2 regions of the Virgibacillus sp. MG-45 genome follow, and region 2 is predicted to be linked to the other one. Evidence: a T-box and tRNA genes for the amino acid it is inferred to sense, from the RefSeq annotation. Region 2 holds a T-box; the other holds one or more tRNA genes.

Region 1 (5,225 bases), on a different contig from region 2:
TTGTACAGTTCGATGGGATTAGTAAAATTAAGTATTATCCTGACAGCACACGCGTGTCACTTATTCATAACCTGATTGATAATGGGTTTGCTAATAACGTACTTATCTCTGCTGATATGGGACGTCAGTGCTACTTGCACTCTTATGGTGGGGGACCTGGATTTGAATTTATATTAAAAAAATTCATTCCTAGATTATTAAATGAGGGTATTACCCAAAAGAATATCGACACTATTTTTGTTAAAAATCCAGCAACTTGGTTAGCACGGTTTGAGTAGGTGGGATAATGAAAAAAAATGAGCTAATTGCAATTATTCGTGGTGTCGATCCTGATAATATTGTCAACATTACTAGAGCATTGATAGAGTCAGATATTACTTGGGTAGAAGTTTCATTAAGCGAAGAAGAAAAAGGCTTAGAATGTATTCGTAGAATTAGAAAAGAATTTAAGGGCGAAATTCATCTAGGAGTAGGCACTGTAATTTCAGAGCGACAAGTAGATGCAGCGTTAGTTGCTGGTGCAACATATATTATTACGCCGGGTTGGGACCGTAAATTAACAAAATATGTACTCTCAAAAAATGTTGTTGTTTTTCCTGGAGTATTTTCCCCAGGTGAAATTATGCAAGCTGCTAGTCTTGGTATAGATACTGTTAAAGTTTTTCCAGCTATTGACTTAGGAATAGGATTTATAAAAAACATTCAAGGTCCTTTTCCAGATATGAAATTTATGGCAGTGGGTGGAGTAACGAAGGAGAATATTATTGATTTTAAAAAAGCTGGTTATTCTGCCTTCGCCATTGGCAGCGATCTAGTACCAAGAGAGGCAACAGAAAGCGACTTACAAAAGATTAAGGAAAATGCAAATACATTTAAACACTTGATAACAAAGGAGGCATAGTCTTGGGACGAGCTAAAGAAATTATAAAAATGAACCGCGATGAAGTGTCTGCTGCTATCGAGGAAACCCCTGTTGCTATACTTCCTTTAGGTGCAACCGAGCAACATGGACACCACCTGCCATTAGGTGTCGATACTTATTTATCAGAAGCAATATCTAGAAAATTATCAGAAAGAACTGGGGCACTAATGTTACCATCGATGCCTTATGGCTATTCTTGGGTGTGGCGAGACATTCCAGGTACAGTTTCCATACAACAACATAATGTAGAAAACATCATAAAAGATGTAGCCCATAGTGTTTCGCGCTATGGGGTGAAACTACTAATACTAGTAAATGGACATGATTCCAATAATTCAAGTATGAAATATGCTACAAGAGAGCTAATGGATGAGTTGGAAATGCCAATTATATATCTATTCTATCCTAATTTAGAACAAATTCGTAACGAGGTTTGTGAATCTCCAACATGGCATGGCATGATTCATGCTTGTGAATTTGAAACCTCATTAATGCTTGCAGTAAAACCTGAACTAGTTAAAATGGAAAGAGCTGTGAATGAATATCCTAAAAAACCAAACTTATACGGAAAATCGACTATTTCTTTAGGGAAATTGAGCAAAAGCGGTGTTTTTGGAGACGCTACACTTTCATCTAAGGAAAAGGGCGAGCAAATGCTGAAGAAGTATTTAGATGTTATGGAAGATTTAATAATGGAAGCATATGATGAGATTAAATAGAGCTAAACAATAGGTTACAGTTCCTTTGTAACTGTAACCTATTGCAAATAAAAATAAAGAAGCTATCAAATGAGTCATGACGTGATAAAGCTGATTGAAAAATTGTTAATATGGAAAGTTAACTAACAGAACCCCTCAACTAAATATGCTTGATGTGAAAAATTGATTATGATAATATATTCACATAATAAATGCGGGGAGCTTTGCGCAGCATCATCAAATGCTTCGGAGAAGTACCCAAGCCCGGCTGAAGGGGACGCACTCGAAATGCGTTAGGGCGTGTAAGCGCCGCGTGGGTTCGAATCCCACCTTCTCCGCCATACATAGGAATCAATATTTTTAGCCTGCTTCCATACTAGAAGCAGGTTTTTCTATTATCTTATCACTACAGCAGTAAATCTAACTTGTCCGTATACATATGCATCGACTTCTAACGCACGGTATACGATACAATCCTACCAAAAACACACACGCATTATAGGGACAATCGTTTACTAGATATTAACCTACATGCCTCTAGCTTAATAGGTGTAAAATAATCGGAAGCCGGCACTGCCAGCTTCCTATGTCTCATAGGTTGAAGATGGAACCCACATTAACTATGTGTGAGGGTTTCTATTATCTATATGCTTTGCATATTAAGTTGCATCGTCACTCTCCCTAGTCCATCCGTATATTTCCTTTGAAAAAGCACTAGTAGCCCTATTAATGAAAAAATAGACTATGAAACAACCCTTCATGAAAATACAGCATAGAATAGAGTATACGCTTAATAAAAAAGGAGTGAGGTTCATGATCCATCACGAATACAAAAAGCATTGCGTTTGTAGTACAGTCCATAAAATTGTCGCAGCACAAGATAAAAAAGCCGCCGAAGGTCACCATTGCAGAGCAAGCTGTGAGAATTCCATTAAACAACTTCTTTCACCGCGAAAGAACAATAATGATAAGACAATAATTCCGTTCATTTTATATTGCAAATATAGTTGTAAACCTTTTATTGCAAGCGGCATTTTCAAACATCCTATCTACAACTATCCAAAACATTCATACTATGGTTGCTTAGAAACGCCTGTATTAAAAGCTAAAAAATTTATAAAAGGCACACACTGCTGTGTACAAGTTGAATTACTTCAACCCGTTAATGCGAATGGCTTACCTGTTGCAGATGGCGGCGATAAGCTTTGCGATTTCTTCTGCCATAAGACACCATATAAAACAATTCAATTTCGCGAAACTGGTATATGCTTAACAATTGATTTAGAGGATTATTCGTCCATTCAATGCCTAGATCCAATCACCCCTCTTCCACCATACCACCCCTGTTAACAAACAGTAATTCCACTTTTTATGTTAAGCTGCTTTTTCCATCGAGATTTTCATAACAATTTCTCTATAAGCTCACGAACCTTCGATGCACAGCACTTCCTTCAAAACTACCACCTTTTTATCATCTAATAGCCTCATTTCATCCTCCGGCAAACACGAAAGATGTCTGTATGAAAAAATGATGATATGATTATAGTAAGAACGGAGGGAAAGAAATGCGAGAATTTAACGAACTACAATCAATGGAAGCAATCGAGCACTTTATTACAGCGAATAAACTTGCTTTTCTATATATTTCTCAACCAAATTGCAGTGTCTGCCACGGATTACTACCGCAAGTACAAACCTTGATGGAGCAATTTCCACAAATCCAATTAGGCCATATTGATGCACATGAGGTTGAAGCAGTCGCAGGGCGTTTTTCTATCTTTACAGTTCCTGTCCTACTGCTCTTTGTAGAAGGAAAGGAATTCATACGAGAAGCACGCATTGTTCACATGGACTTACTTGAAGAAAAATTGAAGAAAGTGTACCATCATATGGCAGAATAATGCATTCCATTCACCTTTCTTAAAATCGGATTTCGAAAGCATATGAGGCCAATCAATTTCATAAATTAAGGTAATCTCCTATTTGTAGCCATTAGGTAAAGTGGAAAAGAGGTGCCTTTATGAAAATTCTCGTGATCGGTGCAAGTGGAACAATTGGGCAAAAAGTCGTGGAAGAACTTGAAGCGGAAAATGAAGTTATTCGCGCAGGCAGAAATGGTGCGGACATTCAAGTTGATATTACTTCCGTTGACAGTATTAAAGAAATGTACAAAAAAGTCGGTAAAGTGGACGCTGTAGTCAATGCTGCTGGGGGTGCGAAGTTTGCACCTCTAACAGAGCTGACCCCAGAATTAAATGAAGTCGGAATTAATTACAAGCAAAAAGGACAAATTAACTTGGTGTTATTGGGTTTAGCACATGTAAAAGATGGTGGAAGCTTTACATTAACAACTGGTGTGATGATGGATGACCCCATTCTCCAAGGAGCTTCGATCGCCATGGTTAATGGAGCTGTCAAACATTTTGTAAAAGCGGCTGCCATTGAAATGCCAAGAGGAATCCGAATCAACAGTGTTAGTCCTACGGTTGTTCAAGAATCGTTAGACCGACTAGAAAGCTTCTTCCCTGGTTTTGAAGCAGTCCCTGCCAAACGAATCGCCAAAGCCTATCTAAAAAGTGTATACAGTGGCCAAACAGGTCAAAATTTCGAAGTGTACTAATACCGCAAGCGCTCGATTTCTATCCGAGCGCTTGCACTATTGTACCCTAATTAATCATATCTCACGGCGCATCGCCTGTAATACATCAATTTCCGTTGCTCGCTTTGCTGGACGTAATCCAGATAGAATGGTAACGATTAAGCAAATCGCTACGGAGATAGCGACGAGACCCGGTGGGATGGAAGAAAACTGTAGTCCTTCTGGCAGCTCTTCCTCGAACGCCATGCTTAATATAAGTGGCACGCCTGTGTTTATGAGAATACTTGTTACATACGCAATGCCTGTACCAAGCGCCGCTCCCATCAACCCTATATAACCACTTTCTAACAAAAAGATTTGCTTGATTGTCTTTGGATTTGCACCAATTGCTTTCATAATCCCGATATCAGGAGCGCGTTCTGTTACAGCCATCGTCATCGTATTATAGATTCCGATAGAAGCGATTAATACCGCTATCGTTCCAACGAGAATCAACCCTGCCTTTGCTATTGTAAAAAACATGTTTATTTGCTTCATTTCACTAACTACAGAGTAAATAGCATAGTCTTTCTCTTCCAGCTGATTCGATACAGCTGTTACCGATTCTAAATCTGTTGCATAAACCTTAACTTGATCAAACGTTTGTTCATCTTCGTTCAATCCATCTTTAACAGCATCTGCACTTGGGTCTCCACGATAGGTACCTGTAAATTTCTCTATATCTTTTAGGACAGCCTGTGTAATATATACATTTTGATCCTCAAACCATTCTCTTGTTGGTTTTTCTAAAATCCCTACAACCTTTAAGGAAATCGTATGCGTTTCAACTTTTTCTTCTGCTTCCTTATCAACGGTCATGGCAAGGGTCTTTCCAAGCAAAGGACTGTCATAACGATATTCTGCTTTTATTTTTCCTTGCTCATCGTAAATATCCTTTTGATCTAATTCCTTCTCAGAAGCTAAATAGCTTGAGAAATTGTATCCAACGACCACTTCATTATCTTTC
Region 2 (5,225 bases):
CAAGAATCGTGGTAGATTCTGGATAATTAGGTCTTTTCGTTAAGAGACAGGCCTTTACCAAATGAACCATCCCATAAAAAAATAACATTGGCTGCATTACAATATCTACTTGCTTTCCTGTCTCATAAAATTTCCTTCCATGTTCAAGGTAGTACATGAAGGTTGTACAATTTTCATAGCTTTTTGCTTCTGCATCAACTTGTGGTAGCTTTTTATAGCAAGTCTGAAGAAAATGTCTTGCAGATTGCTGCGATTGCAAATATATGTAAAAATCATTAATTTCATTTGTGTTCATCTGATCACCCTTAAAATGTTTTAAAATTTTGAATGTATTTTCTTTTGTTTTCCCTGAAATATAGGATTGAAAAATAAAGGCTGATACCGTATTGTAATTAGAAATAGATGTACTTGTTTAGCTTAGCCTAACTGCGTTTTTTTATTAGCGAATAAAAACTAGAGGAGGATTTCCATGCGTGATGATAAATTTGTCAAAGAAGGATTAACATTTGACGATGTGTTGTTAATCCCTGCAAAGTCAGAAGTTTTACCAAGAGAAGTGAGTGTTTGTACAGAGCTTTCCAACAGCTTAAAGCTTAATATTCCCTTTATAAGTGCTGGAATGGATACTGTAACAGAAGCTGAAATGGCAATTGCAATGGCTCGCCAAGGTGGACTTGGGATTATTCATAAAAATATGTCAATCGAAGAGCAAGCAGAGCAAGTAGATCGGGTGAAACGTTCAGAAAGTGGCGTCATTACGAATCCGTTCTTTTTAACACCAGACCACCAAGTTTTTGATGCAGAGCATCTAATGGGTAAATTCCGAATTTCTGGGGTTCCGATCGTAAATACGATTGAAGAACAAAAATTAGTCGGCATTATTACGAATCGTGATCTTCGCTTTATTCAAGATTACTCTATTTCAATTCGGGAAGTGATGACAAGTGAAAATCTTGTAACTGCTTCTGTTGGCACAACATTAGAAGAGGCAGAAAAGCTGCTGCAGCAGCATAAAATTGAAAAGCTACCACTTGTAGATGAGCACAATGTACTTAAAGGACTAATAACGATCAAGGATATTGAAAAGGTCATTGAGTTCCCACATGCAGCAAAGGATGATCAAGGAAGATTACTTGCAGGTGCTGCTGTTGGTGTTACTGGGGATGCAATGAAGCGTATCGAGAAGTTGGTAGAAGCGGGTGTGGATGTTATTGTCATTGATACGGCACATGGACACTCAAAAGGCGTTCTCGAACAAGTTAAACGTGTGCGTGAAACATATCCGGATTTAAATATTATTGCTGGCAATGTAGCTACTCCAGAGGGAACAAAGGCATTAATTGATGCAGGAGCAACCATTGTTAAAGTTGGGATTGGACCAGGATCGATTTGTACAACACGTGTTGTTGCAGGAGTTGGCGTACCACAAATAACTGCGATATATGATTGTGCAAAAGAAGCAGAAAAGTATGGTGTACCAATTATTGCCGATGGCGGAATTAAATATTCTGGAGATGTTGTTAAAGCACTTGTTGCGGGTGGACATGCCGTCATGCTTGGAAGTATGTTTGCAGGGGTATCTGAAAGCCCTGGTGAGACAGAAATTTATCAAGGACGTCGCTATAAAGTTTATCGTGGCATGGGATCAGTAGGAGCAATGAAAGCAGGCTCGAAGGATCGATATTTTCAGGATACAGATGATGCCAAAAAGTTGGTTCCTGAAGGGATTGAAGGTAGAGTCGCTTATAAAGGACCTTTAGCAGATACATTACATCAGCTTGTCGGCGGTCTTCGGGCTGGTATGGGATATTGTGGAACAAATACGATTGAAGCTTTACGTGAAAATGGGCAATTTGTCCGTATTACAAATGCTGGATTACGTGAAAGTCATCCACATGATGTGCAAATTACGAAAGAAGCCCCAAATTATTCTTTATAAGGTAAACTGCAGCAGTTATATATTTTTAAAATAGATGGGCAATTTTACCCGTCTATTTTTTATTGATATTTTATGTTAAAATATCAACGTATGTTTACTCAATTCGACATGCTTTTTGCGAAAGGAGTTCACGTTTGTAATAGAACGTTCGATATATATAGTACATGATTTTAAAAAAGTGAGTTATAGTGGAGGTAGAGAAAGTTGAAACGCAAATTTATTAAAGGCATCGTATGGTGGATGGCACTTCTCGTCGTAATTGCACCATTTATGACAACTCAATCTGCACAAGCAGCAAGTACATTAGATATAGCTGCTGAGTCAGCTATTTTAGTTGATGCGGAGACAGGAAAAATTTTATTTTCTAAAAATCCTGATATGAAATTACCTCCAGCCAGCATGACAAAAATGATGACGGAATACCTTGTTTTAGAAGCGATTGAAGCAGGGAAAATCACGTGGGATACGACAACGCAAATTAGTGATTATGCCTATAAAATTTCGGCTGATATTTCATCCTCAGGTACAGGTTTAACGCAGGATGTTGATTATAAGGTACGCGATTTATATAATGCAATGGCTATTAATTCCGATAATGCAACAACAATCGCACTTGCTGAGCTTGTAGCAGGATCAGAAGGCGAATTCGTTAAAATGATGAATAAAAAAGGGAAAGAAATGGGACTCCCTGATTTTGAATTCGTAAATTCAACTGGCTTAGAAAATGCTGATTTAGGTGATAATTATCCAAAAGGAACAGAGCCGGATGGAATTAATTATATGTCTGCACGATCTTCAGCACTTTTAGCCTATCACTTAGTAAACGACCATCCTGAGGCATTAGAAGTTTCTAGAGTGCCGCAAACAGAATTTGATGGGCATATGATTGATAATTGGAACTGGATGCTGCCACATGACAGTGTGAATTTTAAGCAGTTCTATTATGAAGGAGTGGACGGTTTAAAAACCGGTCATACCGATCTTGCGGGCTATTGCTTTACTGGAACTGCAGAACGAAATGGTCAACGTCTGATTTCTGTTGTCATGAAAACAGATAGTATTCCAGCACGATTTAAAGAAACGGCAAAATTACTTGATTATGGATATAATAATTTTAATAGCAAAGAGCTTTTTCCAGCAGGCTATCAACTAAAGGATAAAGCTACGATTGACGTTGTTAAAGGAAAAGAAGATCAAGTTGCTATCGCAACAAATGCACCATTAACAGTCCCTGTTCAACAGGGTGACGAAAAAAATTATACGGTTACGTATCATTTAGATAAAGATAAGTTGGACAAGGAAGGCGCTTTAGTCGCACCTGTTAAGAAGGGTGAAAAAATTGGTACCGCTGAACTTGTTTACAAGGGAGAAGACGCAGGATATATCTTTGAAAATAAAAAGCACGTAGTTGATGTTGTAGCAACGGAAACAGTTGAGAAAAGTAACTGGTTTATGCTTACACTTGATGCTATTGGCGGCTTCTTTGCCGACATATTCAGTTCTATTGTGGATATGGTAAAAGGTTGGTTTAACTAAAATTTGAATAAGACAGTTACCTTACTTGCATATCGTGTGAAAATCAGCTATGATAATGCATAATAAACTGAACAGTAATGAGAGGAAATAGTAGCGTTGCTCTATTCTCAAGAGAGTCGATGGCTGGTGAGAATCGATGAAGGAGCATTGTGAATCCATCCTTGAACTGGTGAACTGAAAAGGAGCATTCTCCTCATAAGTACACCCGGGTCCGTGCCGTTATCACGAAAAGCCGGAAGATAGATTATCTTCAATAAGGGTGGCAACGCGGGAATTCAACTCTCGTCCCTACTACTAGGGACGGGAGTTTTTGTATTTAATTATAAATAAAATAAGGAGTGAATATCATGCTTGACATGAAATATTTGCGCAATCACTTTGATGAAGTAAAAGAAAAATTATCCCATCGTGGAGAAGATTTATCAGAATTAGATCGATTTGGAGATCTTGATCAACGAAGACGTGCATTAATTAATGACACAGAAAGCTTAAAGGCGAGAAGAAATGAAGTTTCCAAGCAAATTCCGATCTTAAAGAAAGAAGGAAAAGATGCAGCGGCAGTTATAAAAGAAATGCGCGAAGTTGGCGATAAAATAGCTGCATTTGATAAAGAATTAAAAGAAATAGAAGAACAGCTAGCAAATATCCTTTTGTCGATCCCAAACATCCCACATGAAAGTGTTCCTGTTGGTGAAGATGAGGAAGATAATGTAGAAGCTCGTAAATGGGGTGAGGTTCCTGCATTTACGTTTGAAGCACAGCCACATTGGGATATTGCAACGAATTTAGGAATTCTTGATTTTGAAAGAGCTGCAAAGGTAACTGGAAGCCGTTTTGTATTTTATAAAGGGCTTGGAGCTCGACTTGAGCGTGCGTTATTGAATTTCATGATGGATTTACATGCAGATGAGCATGGCTATGAGGAAATGCTTCCACCATATATTGTGAACCGTACAAGTATGACTGGAACCGGACAGCTACCAAAGTTTGAAGAGGATGCATTTAAACTCGAAGAATGGGATTATTTCATGGTACCAACAGCAGAGGTTCCAGTAACGAATTTTCATCGGGAGGAAATTCTTTCGCCAAATGAAGTACCGAAAAAATATGTTGCCTATAGTGCAAGCTTTCGTTCAGAAGCAGGATCTGCTGGCAGAGATACCCGTGGGTTAATTCGTCAGCATCAATTTAATAAAGTGGAGCTTGTCCATTTTGCAAAGCCTGAGGATTCCTATGATACGCTGGAAGCATTAACAGGACATGCAGAAAGGGTGCTACAATTGTTAAAGCTTCCTTATCGCGTGATGTCTATGTGTACAGGTGATTTAGGGTTCACAGCTGCCAAAAAATACGATATTGAAGTTTGGATTCCAAGTCAGGATACGTATCGAGAAATTTCTTCTTGCTCGAATTTTGAAGATTTTCAAGCAAGACGTGCAGGCATTCGCTTCCGTCGCGAACCGAATGGCAAACCAGAATTTGTTCATACATTAAATGGCTCTGGATTGGCAATTGGCCGTACCGTAGCAGCAATTCTAGAGAATTATCAGCAGGAGGATGGAACAGTTGTTGTTCCAGAGGTGCTGCGTCCATATATGGGTGGAAAAGAAGTAATAAAGTAAATGACAATCACTTGCCGGCTCTTCATTTGCTGGCAGGTGATGTTTACTTTTAGCGTTTAAAAAGCGTAGGTAGTTACTTATGGTATATTTTGGTATGTTATTTCATGTTGAAAAGTAATTGACACCGT

What was found. A T-box is a leader RNA that pairs with one kind of tRNA and senses whether it is charged. The one in region 2 lies ahead of serS (serine--tRNA ligase), so its partner is inferred to be a tRNA-Ser.
Region 1: it has a tRNA-Ser gene. The T-box ahead of serS (serine--tRNA ligase) is inferred to sense a tRNA for this amino acid. The anticodon was not compared.

What each region holds. Positions count from the first base shown of each region.
Region 1 covers NZ_JAXOFU010000009.1:37,751-42,975, reverse strand. Annotated here, with positions in the region: gene SPK86_RS10840 (phosphotriesterase family protein) at 1-278, shown strand, start outside; gene SPK86_RS10835 (bifunctional 4-hydroxy-2-oxoglutarate aldolase/2-dehydro-3-deoxy-phosphogluconate aldolase) at 287-901, shown strand; gene SPK86_RS10830 (creatininase family protein) at 931-1,641, shown strand; tRNA gene SPK86_RS10825 (tRNA-Ser) at 1,869-1,961, shown strand; gene SPK86_RS10820 (CotY/CotZ family spore coat protein) at 2,434-2,970, shown strand; gene SPK86_RS10815 (thioredoxin family protein) at 3,186-3,521, shown strand; gene SPK86_RS10810 (short chain dehydrogenase) at 3,641-4,240, shown strand; gene SPK86_RS10805 (ABC transporter permease) at 4,295-5,225, opposite strand, start outside.
Region 2 covers NZ_JAXOFU010000003.1:197,842-203,066, forward strand. Annotated here, with positions in the region: gene SPK86_RS05020 (YaaC family protein) at 1-295, opposite strand, end outside; gene guaB (IMP dehydrogenase) at 470-1,939, shown strand; gene SPK86_RS05030 (D-alanyl-D-alanine carboxypeptidase family protein) at 2,144-3,475, shown strand; T-box leader at 3,544-3,768, shown strand; gene serS (serine--tRNA ligase) at 3,823-5,097, shown strand.